DNA from 3 places in the Marinilactibacillus sp. Marseille-P9653 genome. Region 3 is predicted to be linked to each of the others. Evidence: predicted binding sites of a transcription regulator. Region 3 holds the regulator's gene; each other region holds the start of a gene.
The links. Region 3 encodes Rex, which represses fermentation and respiration genes when NADH is low (regulators of the CRP and FNR family bind a similar motif). Its sites were predicted from a motif close to TTGTGAANTANTTCACAA; they were not measured.
Positions count from the first base shown of each region.

Region 1 (3,523 bases), 1.5 Mb from region 3:
GAGATTTAGACGGTTATTACTGGGAAGTGGCTTATGCAGATGCATGGGCATTTGATGATCAAAATATGCTCGTTATTGACGAGTGACAGTAAATAATGTGCAAAATTAAGTGAATCGTTTTCAATGTTGCTCCTTTTGTATCAGTGGTTAAATCGTATTTGTAAATGAAAATTTATAAGGTGCATCGATTGCGTCATAATGACAGTCTATAGTTACAACCTGACTATTTACCAGGTCAATTTTCTGAAGCAATAGATACTAAATCTAAATAGTCAATCTGGGCATTTATAGCATTACTACTAAGCATGGTTTTAATTTCAATAGCTAGGTTGTTAGGATCTAACACAGTGAAAATGTCTAAAGCTGAAAGTAGAGTATAACCAATATAAATGGGAAAGAGAGTGCTGCCCAGCGCTCTCTGTTTTTGCTTTTAATTATTCTATGTAAAAAATTATTAAAACCTTTTATATTATTTCATGGTGGATTTGTAGTCTTTATAAAAGAATATCTAAGTAACTATAATTACAATAAAAGTGAATATTTTGTTCACAACTACATGGTGAAAAGACGATTCCTTGTGCTATGCTCTTCTTAAATAAGAAAAGAGGTTAAAAGATGAAAAAGCTAGTGGTCAGTATTATGACATCGGCATTACTATTGGTTGGGATTAATTGGAATACAGATAGCATAGTTGAAGCTCAGACAGCTCCATCGATTTATACAAGTCAGTCAGCAGTATCTAAAGTCGTCAAACCTAAAACAGTTGCAAGTAGTACTAAAGTAGCTACTAGTTCCAAAACCAAAGAACCAATGAAAGTGAACTACTCAACGCTTATGCAGTCTTCTGGTTGGCAGTCAAAAGTAAATAACGGTAAAACCTCAGGTGCAGTCGGAAAAGGTAAGAGACTAGAGGCGATTAAGATCGAACTTTCTAACCCTGAATTTAAGGGAGGCATTACTTATCAGACCAATGTACAGTCAAAAGGCTGGTTAGGTTGGAAATCTAATGGACAGGTTAGTGGTACACAGGGAGAATCGAAGAGATTAGAAGCTATCAAGGTCAAGCTCACGGGTGAAATGGAGAAAAAATATGATGTGTACTACCGCGTTCACTCTGAAACATTTGGTTGGCAAGGTTGGGCTAAAAATGGGGAAGCTGCTGGAACGGTAGGCTTTGGGTTCAGACTTGAAGGAATCGAAGTCAAGCTAGTCAAAAAAGGAAATAAAGCTCCTGGAACAATCAACAATATATTTAGAGATGGTAATAAAAAGTACGTCGATGCTAAAGGAAAAGGATTGATAAAAGGATCTAACAATAAAATTTATCATATACCAAACTCTCAATACTATAAAGCGACGACAAAACCGAAAGCCATGTTTACCACAGAAGTTCAAGCTATAAAAGCAGGCTATAGACCAGCAAAATAACTCGTTAAAAAAGAGGCTTTTATAAGTCTCTTTTTTTGTTTTGTTAAGAACAAAGTTGTTTGAGGAGGTTTCTTTTATGAAGAAAGTCTGTTAACGATTGAAATCCCTGAAGGGAAATACGAATTAAAAGTTTATAGTCCAAAAGTATTTCGTGATGACCTGAACAACATTGATTTAACTTCTCAAAAGATGCTTATTCCAAATGGAACATAAAAAGAACCATCAGAATTTGTATAAAGTATCTACTATTATTCAATTAGAAGATAGTAGATGCTTTTTTCATCTTGTAGATAAACGATTATGCCAATGATAAAGAGAAGTTTTTTCTTAATTGTAAAAGCAAATCCTATCTTAAAATATAGAGTGAAAATGAAAACGAATTCTCTGAAAGTATTTTGAAAATACTATTTTCAATTTGTTCTATTGGTGGTAAAATACCAACATAGTGAAATGTTGAACAAAAGGGATGGGTTATAATGGATGCCAATTATCAAGGGTTATTTTATTCAATAGAAACAAGTATCGAAAAGAAAAAGCAATTATTTGAGAAAAGTTTTTCTCGTTATATCGTAAGAGCCATGCTAGCCACACTTTTTCTAACACTCGGAACGGCGATTGCAGTAATCACCGCCCAGTCTGCAGAAAAAGTAGCACACGGTTCTGGGAAATTTTTGTATTCATTTATGTTCAGTTGGTCACTTGTTATGATCATCTATATGAATGCGGAGTTAGGAACATCAAATATGATGTATACAACGATTGGCGTTCACCGCAAGTTGCTTACATTCAAAAAAGCCGGAATGATCTTATTTGCTTGCATGCTCTTTAATTTAATTGGAGGTATCTTAGCAAGTTATCTTGTTTCTTTAACTTCAACTTTTCAAGATCTCCCACCAGATCATTTCTTGTTTACTGCAATAGAACATAAACTCGAAAAAACACCGCTTCAAGTATTCACAGAAGGGATCTTTGCCAACATCATCGTAAATACAGCAGTGTACTGTACAATTCGTATGAAGGATGATGCTGGAAAAGTCATGGCTATGATTTTTATTATCTTTATCTTTGCATTTTTAGGATTCGAGCACGTCATTGCCAACTTCTCATCCTTCCCACTGGCTTATTTTGCTTCAGGTGGAGCAATAGCTGGAATGACGAGTACCGCTTTGGCGACGAACTTATTTTTTGCAGCGTTAGGTAACTATGTAGGTGGCGGTCTAGTAATCGGTTTAGTCTATTCTTGGTTGAACAGAGGCGATCATGTTTATCTAGACTAAGATGGATGAATACACCTCATATAATGAAATGCTTTAAAACACTGGAGTGTAGTTTGGAAAGTATTTTCTTTTATATTCTTCTTAATAGTATGGTATTTTTAGAGTATATATTATTATACAAACGGAGGATATTTAATGATCAATTTAAAAGAAATGGCATACGAAAAGTTAGAACCAGAAATTGAAAAAATCTTTGATCAGCAAAACGAAGATACATTTGATCAAGTTCCGGAACGGAACGCCGAGAAAATCGTTATAGGTGCTTACAACGGAAAAGACCTAGTTGGTGGCATCATTGGAAACAAACAATACCAGAACATCCACGTTGCAATGCTCGCAGTTAAAGATGACTACAGAGGCCAATCAGTAGGTAGCATGCTCTTAGAAGAAATTGAAAAGAGATCGAGAGAGATGGATATCATTCACATCACACTCTCTACAAAAAGTTACCAGGCTGAAGGGTTCTATAAAAAACACGGTTATGAAGTATTTGGTACACTTGAAGACATGCCGATCAAAGGTGTAACGAAATTCTATTTCCATAAACGCTTAAATTAAAAAGGTTACCTCATGAATGAATACGATAAAAGTATCTCCATGAGGTAGTCTTTTTTTCTACATACACGAATAAAGTGAGTGATGTGTCTATGTTTCATAAGTAACATAGGCTATTACTATAAAAAGGAGAATATAAAAGGACTTTATATAGCTAATCCCGATGGTCATGACCCTATATTTCAGTTGGAGCCAATCGAATAAGGACAAATAAAGACTGTGAAAAGACTATTATATTACCTTATTTGAAAATAACAGTTAAT
Region 1 covers NZ_CAKAKH010000001.1:2,033,998-2,037,520, reverse strand. The annotation lists gene LG377_RS09955 (VOC family protein) at 1-86, shown strand, start outside; gene LG377_RS09950 (hypothetical protein) at 616-1,428, shown strand; gene LG377_RS09945 (formate/nitrite transporter family protein) at 1,905-2,705, shown strand; gene LG377_RS09940 (GNAT family N-acetyltransferase) at 2,841-3,263, shown strand.
Region 1: the regulator Rex is predicted to act here: its motif matches at 1,872-1,889, upstream of LG377_RS09945 (formate/nitrite transporter family protein).

Region 2 (3,523 bases), 1.3 Mb from region 3:
CTACAACTGAATCCATTACTTCGAATACGAAACCAAAGAATTGAATTTCCATCACTGGACGGAAACCTTGTACAGCTAAACCAAATGCCATACCACCGATACCTGACTCAGCAAGAGGCGTATCGTTAACTCTTTCTTCACCATGTTTATCGTAAAGACCTTGAGTCGCACGGAAAACTCCTCCGTTTTTACCAACATCTTCTCCGAAAATCAAGACTTTTTCATCACGAGCTAATTCTTGATCTAAAGCTTCAGTGATTGCTTGAATCATTGTTAGATTCGCCATGCTTATTTACTCTCCTTTGCTTGGTATTTCTCAATCTGTTCAGTAATGTTTTGACCTGGAGCATCAAACATACTTTCTAAGAATTTAGAGATTTTCATTTTTGGAGCTTGATCTGCTTCTTTAGCAGCTTGTTTAACTTCTTCTCTAGTTTTTTCAATCAATTCTTCTTCACGTTCTTCAGTCCATAGACCTTTTTCAGTTAAGAAGTTACGGAAACGGATCAGTGGATCACGTTGTTCCCAGTAATCGAATGATTCTTGTTCACGGTAACGAGTTGGATCATCCCCAGAAGTTGAGTGTGGTCCGAAACGTGAAGTGATTGTTTCAATAAGAACAGGACCATTACCAGCCGCTGCCCAGTCACGTGCTTGTTTAGAAACAGCGTATACTGCTAACGGATCCATTCCATCAACTTGGATACCAGGAATACCTGCTGCTGCTGCTTTTTGAGCTAATGCATTTGCTGCAGATTGTTTCTCACGTGGAGTAGAAATCGCATAGCCGTTGTTTTGGATATAAAATACTACTGGGGCTTTGTAACGTCCAGCAAAGTTCATACCTTCGTAAACATCACCTTGTGAAGAACCGCCATCACCAGTATAAGTGAAAGTAACTTCGTCTTCTTTTCCAGCAAATTTTTGTCCAACTGCGTTACCCATTGCTTGGATATATTGTGCACCAATGATAATTTGAGGTGGAATTGCGTTAAGACCTTCTGGATAGTTGTTTCCTTCAACATTACCTCTTGACCACAAGAATGCTTGTGATAATGGTAAACCGTGTTGGATCAATTGCGGAACATCACGGTAACCTGGATATAGCCAATCTTGTTTCTTGAATGCGAAGTGACTTGCTAATTGAGAAGCTTCTTGTCCCATAGTTGGAGCGTAAAATCCTAAACGTCCTTGACGTGCTAAAGCCATAGAGCGATCATGTAACACACGTGACCACACCATTCTCTCCATTAATTCTACTAACTCATCATCTGATAAATCAGGCATAATGTCTTCATTTACGACTTTACCATCTTTATCAAGAATCTGAACCATCGGAAACGAAGCTTCGATTGAACTTAGTAATGCTTCGTAATCAACTGGTTGCTTTGCCATAGACTATACATTCCTCTCTTTTAGTTAAACTTTTTATTAGTTGAAACAGCTGAAATCAACTGTATCATTTTTCTCGATTCCTCGTTAAATTTACCATGCATCACTCCATTTTGCAAGTCATTGACTCTGAGAATATGTCTAAAAACGTTGATAGAACAAGGTTATAAAGCTTTTTGTGAAAACAAACACTATCGATGTGTTTTTATTCCGCGATTTTAAATACCATTAATTAGTGTTAACGATAGTAATACAGTCTTTTAAACTGTTATATAATATTAATGAATATCCAAGACGTGTTTTTCAACAGTTTCAATCGCTTTCATTTGTGATTTTATTCACTATATCATCCAATGATTAATTTACTGTTTGCTCTAATATTTCAACTGCTAAAGAGTCTATTGTGACGTGCATTTCTTTAATAAAACTGTTAAAATGGTGAAGCTAACTCTCAGAGTAGAAGAATGCTGAATGAAGGAGTGTATTCAATTGATTACAATGAAAGATGTTATCAGGGAAGGTCACCCTACTTTACGTAAAATCGCAAAAAAAGTAGATTTCCCTTTGTCAGAAGACATAAAACAGTTAGCTAATGAACTGTTACAGTTTCTGATCAACAGTCAAGACCCTGAAATTGCAGAAAAATATGAATTAAGAGCTGGTGTAGGTATCGCTGCTCCCCAAGTGAATGTCTCTAGTCAACTTTTAGCTGTTTATTTACCAGCAGCTGATGAAGAATCAGACGAACCCGAATTTAGTAGAATCATGATCAACCCAAGAATCGTGAGTCATTCAGTTCAACAGACTTGTCTTCCTGATGGCGAAGGCTGTTTATCTGTTGATAGAGAAGTTGAAGGTTTTGTTCCAAGACATAAACGCATAACTGTTGAATATGTTGATTTGGATGGTGAAAAACATAAAGAACGATTAAGAGGGTTCCCAGCTATTGTGGTTCAGCACGAAATCGATCATTTGAATGGTGTTATGTTCTACGACCGAATTGATCCAGAAAATCCACTTGCTCTTCCAGACGGAATCGACGTCTTAGGCTCAGGAGAATAGATTAATTATAATAAAGAAGCTGAAAATGATGTTTAACGAACTTTTTGAGTAAAGTTAAACACACCATTTTCAGCTTTTTTAATCTTCTTCTGTTCTAATAGATTCTGCTGGATCGACTGGTTCTCTAATTTCTCTGCGCTGCTCTCTATGGTAATGAACAGCTTCTAATAACGGAATCATTAGCGCAGCTACAAAACCACCTGCAAAACCGTTATTGTAAAGGTTGATTCCACCATGAAGGTAACTCGTATTACTAACAACCGTTAAATGTAATCCACCAGCAACCATTCCCATAACTAGTCCGTATCGACCAGCTATAGGTGCTATCGTTGTTCCAAACAATCCTGCTATGATAACTGAAGTATCACTCATATCGTAATTGTTGAGATGCCCGATCAATGTAACGCCCAACAAGATAGGGATAACATTTTTAAGATGTTTACCAAACGCACCGAACCCTACTACAGTCAGAATGCCCCCAATGACTGGGCCGTTCAGTTCTCCTCCTAACAATAATACGAATCCCAAAGCTATAAACCCTAATAGAGACATATTAATCAGCGTAAGGTTGAACCCATTCTTTTTCACAAAGTCTGAGGATAATTGTCCAGAATGCTTCATCATACGACTATACCCGTTTAATGACCAAGAATTTAAATAGAGCCCGTATACTAACATGACTGTAAATAACGGGAAAAATAATAATGACATCGGCATATTGTTTCCTTTAGAGATTAGTGAAATTGGTTCTATTACGACTCCAGTAGCTCTAAGGATTGAAGTGAAAATTGTACCGACTACACCACTCGAAAATCCAATATTGTATAAACTAAATCCTTTGGTGAAGCCAACAAAATGATGGGCTAATGGTGGCAAAATAAATCCAGCTACAAATCCGGCCGCGCTTCCTAGCAGTACGCCTATGCCTAAAGGTAAGCCGATATTAAATGTGATTTCATTGACAAGTGGTCCTAGCGCTGTTCCAAACAAAGCAGCTAGTAATGATCTTTCGGCAGGTACCTTCGTTACCCAAGCATAGGTGAATGCTCCGACGACAATCGGCATGGAA
Region 2 covers NZ_CAKAKH010000001.1:1,781,765-1,785,287, forward strand. The annotation lists gene LG377_RS08690 (alpha-ketoacid dehydrogenase subunit beta) at 1-286, opposite strand, end outside; gene pdhA (pyruvate dehydrogenase (acetyl-transferring) E1 component subunit alpha) at 289-1,395, opposite strand; gene def (peptide deformylase) at 1,882-2,454, shown strand; gene LG377_RS08705 (DUF1576 domain-containing protein) at 2,533-3,523, opposite strand, start outside.
Region 2: the regulator Rex is predicted to act here: its motif matches at 1,569-1,586, upstream of pdhA (pyruvate dehydrogenase (acetyl-transferring) E1 component subunit alpha).

Region 3 (3,523 bases):
TTCGATTTCTTTAGCGATCGTTACACCATCGTTAGTGATTTGAGGAGCACCGAAAGCTTTATCTAAAATAACGTTTCTTCCTTTGGGTCCTAATGTTACTTTTACTGTATTTGCTAATTTGTCAACTCCACGTAGCATAGCTGCACGTGCGTCTTCAGAAAATTTGATATCTTTAGCCATGGTTTCCATTCACCTCTTAGTAAAATTTTTATTCGATTTTTGATTGTATATAATAAATTTGATTTTGACCTTATTGACACGAATGCTTTACAACTGTGAAAACTATTCTACTACAGCAATGATGTCTGTATCTTTAAGCACTAGGTAGTCTTTACCTTCGTATTTCACTTCAGAGCCTGCGTACTTTTCAAAAATAACTTTTTCTCCAACAGCTACGTCGACTTCTGCACGTCTACCGTCTTCCAGTACCTTACCATTACCTACTGCTACAACTTTCGCTGTTTGTGGCTTTTCTTTTGCCGATTCCGGTAAAACAAGTCCACTTACAGTTTTTTCTTCTTCTTTGATGACTTCTAGAAGAACACGATTTCCTAAAGGTTTTAACATGGTGTTATCCCTCCGATATTTTTTTAGTTGATTAGATTCGTGTTAGCACTCTAAGCGTCCGAGTGCTAACTCCAATACTTAGTATATTCAAAACGAGGATTTCTTGCAAGCCTTTTGATGTTAAAAAATCGATTAAAAATCTCATCTGGAATACGCTTGGCTTTTATGTTAAGTTACTAGTATTGTCAGCATTGACTGAACGTTATGATAGAGCGAGGATGAGTCACATGGACATACAAAACAAAAAGAAAACCGGACTACAAATCGTACTGACTTACATTATGATTCAATTGTTAACGGTATTATCTAATCAGTTATTACCTGCTTCTCTACAGCCTGCTGGTGGAATCTGGTCGAATATCCTTTTATTTAGTTTAGGTGCTGGGCTTATCATTTACCTGGATAGAAAAAATCGATTCGATCTTTTGTTCGAAAAAACCTTCAGCATACAAAAATCTGAAGTTATGATCTGGGGAGTCGTAGGATTCGTGATCGCAGTTGTTTCCCAGTATATCGCTACACTTATTGAAGTGAGTTTTTTAGGAACACCTATCACCTCACAAAACACCCAAGGAATCCTTGAAATCATCAAGCGTTATCCTTATTTCATTGTAATTGTTTCCATCGCGGGCCCTATTATGGAAGAATTTGTTTTTCGAAAAGTCTTATTTGGTCTGAGTATTGGAAAAATTGGTGGTATTGGGGCTGCAGTCATTAGTTCTTTAGCCTTCGCTTTCATTCACTTTGATGGTAGAATGCTGGTTTACTCCGTTATGGGACTGGTCTTTTCTTGGCTATACTATAAAACCAAAAATATCTGGACACCTATTATCGCTCATAGTTTAATGAATACATTCGCTATACTTCAAATATTTTTCGTATAAGGAACATGCTTTATGAAAGGATTTTTTAATGACAACTAAACAATTACTCACTTATATCTTTTTGAAATATGCTATGTTTGCCGCTTTGATTTATGTAACCATCAATTCTGTCCAAAGAGATGGCTGGGATTTTTTCCCCATACTATTCGTTCTTTTAGCTACCCGAGACTTTGTACAAGGTACGCGTTTAGTACAGGTCTACTATAAAATCAAAAAAAATTACAAAGTTTAAAAAACTGCAAGCTGCTCGTTCAAGTGTTTGAACGAATAGCCTGCAGTTTTTTTGATTAGCTCTTTAATCTTCTTCGACAAAAAGCTCTCCTGTATCTTCATCAATCACGACTTCATCTTCAGCCTCATCTAGCTCTTGATAATAGTTGATAAAATAAATCAATGTTTGAAGCTCATTGGTCAAATCGACATTATGTACTCGGATATTATCCGGTACATTTACTCGAATTGGAGTAAAGTTCATAATTCCTTTTACGCCGCCTTCAACTAATTTGTTCGCCATTTCTTGGGCGATTTCTGAAGGGACCGTCAGTATGGCAACATCTATCTGTTGTAAATCAAGTTGTTCTACCATCTCATCGATATGATAGACAGGTACGCCTTGATGAACCGTACCAATCAGTTCTTTATTCACATCAAAGCCAGCACTAATTCTTGTATTATTGCTACGTCTGAAGTTATAGTTCAATAGCGCTTGTCCAAGATTCCCTACGCCGATTAAAGCGACATTTGTCAGGCGGTCTTGATTGAGCGTCTTACTAAAAAAGTTCATCAGTGCTTCGACATCGTATCCATACCCTCTTTTACCTAACGCTCCAAAGTATGAAAAGTCTCTTCTGATTGTAGCACTATCTACTTTTACGGCCTCACTCAATTTTGCTGAGGATACTCGGCTCTTCCCGGCTTCGTGGAGAAAGCGTAAATAACGATAATAAAGGGGTAACCTTCTTGCAGTTGCTTTAGGAATCTTCTTTTCTACCATGCTTTTTCTCCTTTATGGTTTAATTGCCTTTTCTGATTGAAAGGTTAATCCTATTTAAGTTGATTTTATGAATCAGATTTCACAAGTGTAAGAGATGTTTCACTAGTTATTATAGCATGTAAATCGGAAAATGAAAGTTAATATGACCATAAAATAAGCGTTTGTAGCTACGTTAACTTTAATCACTAACAAACTTTCCAAGTAGTTTGTGAAAAAACATCTGTATAATGGACAATTCGGCCTATTATTTTAACTATCCAAGGTAACCGATTACATAAAAAGTTTTTTGTATTTCTCCTATTCTGTTACCTGTATATCATTCTTTAGATATGCTACACTTATACGGAAAAGCACTTAGTATGTAGAGATAAAAAGACCTAATAATTCAAAATGAGGAATTTAAATGATTTTATTACAAACTCAGAAAGTTGCACGTCACTTCGGTGCAGAGATTTTGTTCGATGACGTTACTCTAGAAATCAAAGAAGCTGCCCGAGTCGGACTAGTTGGAAGAAATGGTGCAGGAAAATCGACTTTACTTCATATTATAGCTGGACAAGAAGAGCCCGATGCTGGACGCATGAACAAAAAAAGAGATTTGACTATCGGTTATCTAGATCAACATACCGGCTTAGAGTCGACTAGAACTATATGGGAAGAAATGCTGACCGTCTTTGAGTCTGTCATTCAACTCGAAAAAGAAATGCGTCAATTAGAAGCCAAAATGAGTGATCCTAGTCTCCTAGAAGATCAAGGGCAATATCAGGAACTACTCAAACGCTATGACATCATGCAAGAATCCTTCAAACAACAAAATGGCTACGGTTATGAAAGTGAAATCCGCTCTGTGCTTCATGGTTTCCGTTTTTACGAAGAAGACTTTTCAATGCCGATCTCTCAATTATCTGGTGGTCAAAAAACACGCTTAGCGCTTGCCCAATTGCTACTGGAGAAAAAAGATCTATTAGTTTTGGATGAGCCCACTAACCATTTAGATATTGATACGCTAGCTTGGCTTGAAAAATACCTTTTAAGTTATAAAGGCGCTCTACTGATTGTTTCACATGACCGCTATTTT
Region 3 covers NZ_CAKAKH010000001.1:521,692-525,214, reverse strand. The annotation lists gene groL (chaperonin GroEL) at 1-180, opposite strand, end outside; gene groES (co-chaperone GroES) at 283-567, opposite strand; gene LG377_RS02620 (CPBP family intramembrane glutamic endopeptidase) at 795-1,451, shown strand; gene LG377_RS02615 (DUF4305 domain-containing protein) at 1,480-1,683, shown strand; gene LG377_RS02610 (redox-sensing transcriptional repressor Rex) at 1,747-2,445, opposite strand; gene LG377_RS02605 (ABC-F family ATP-binding cassette domain-containing protein) at 2,849-3,523, shown strand, end outside.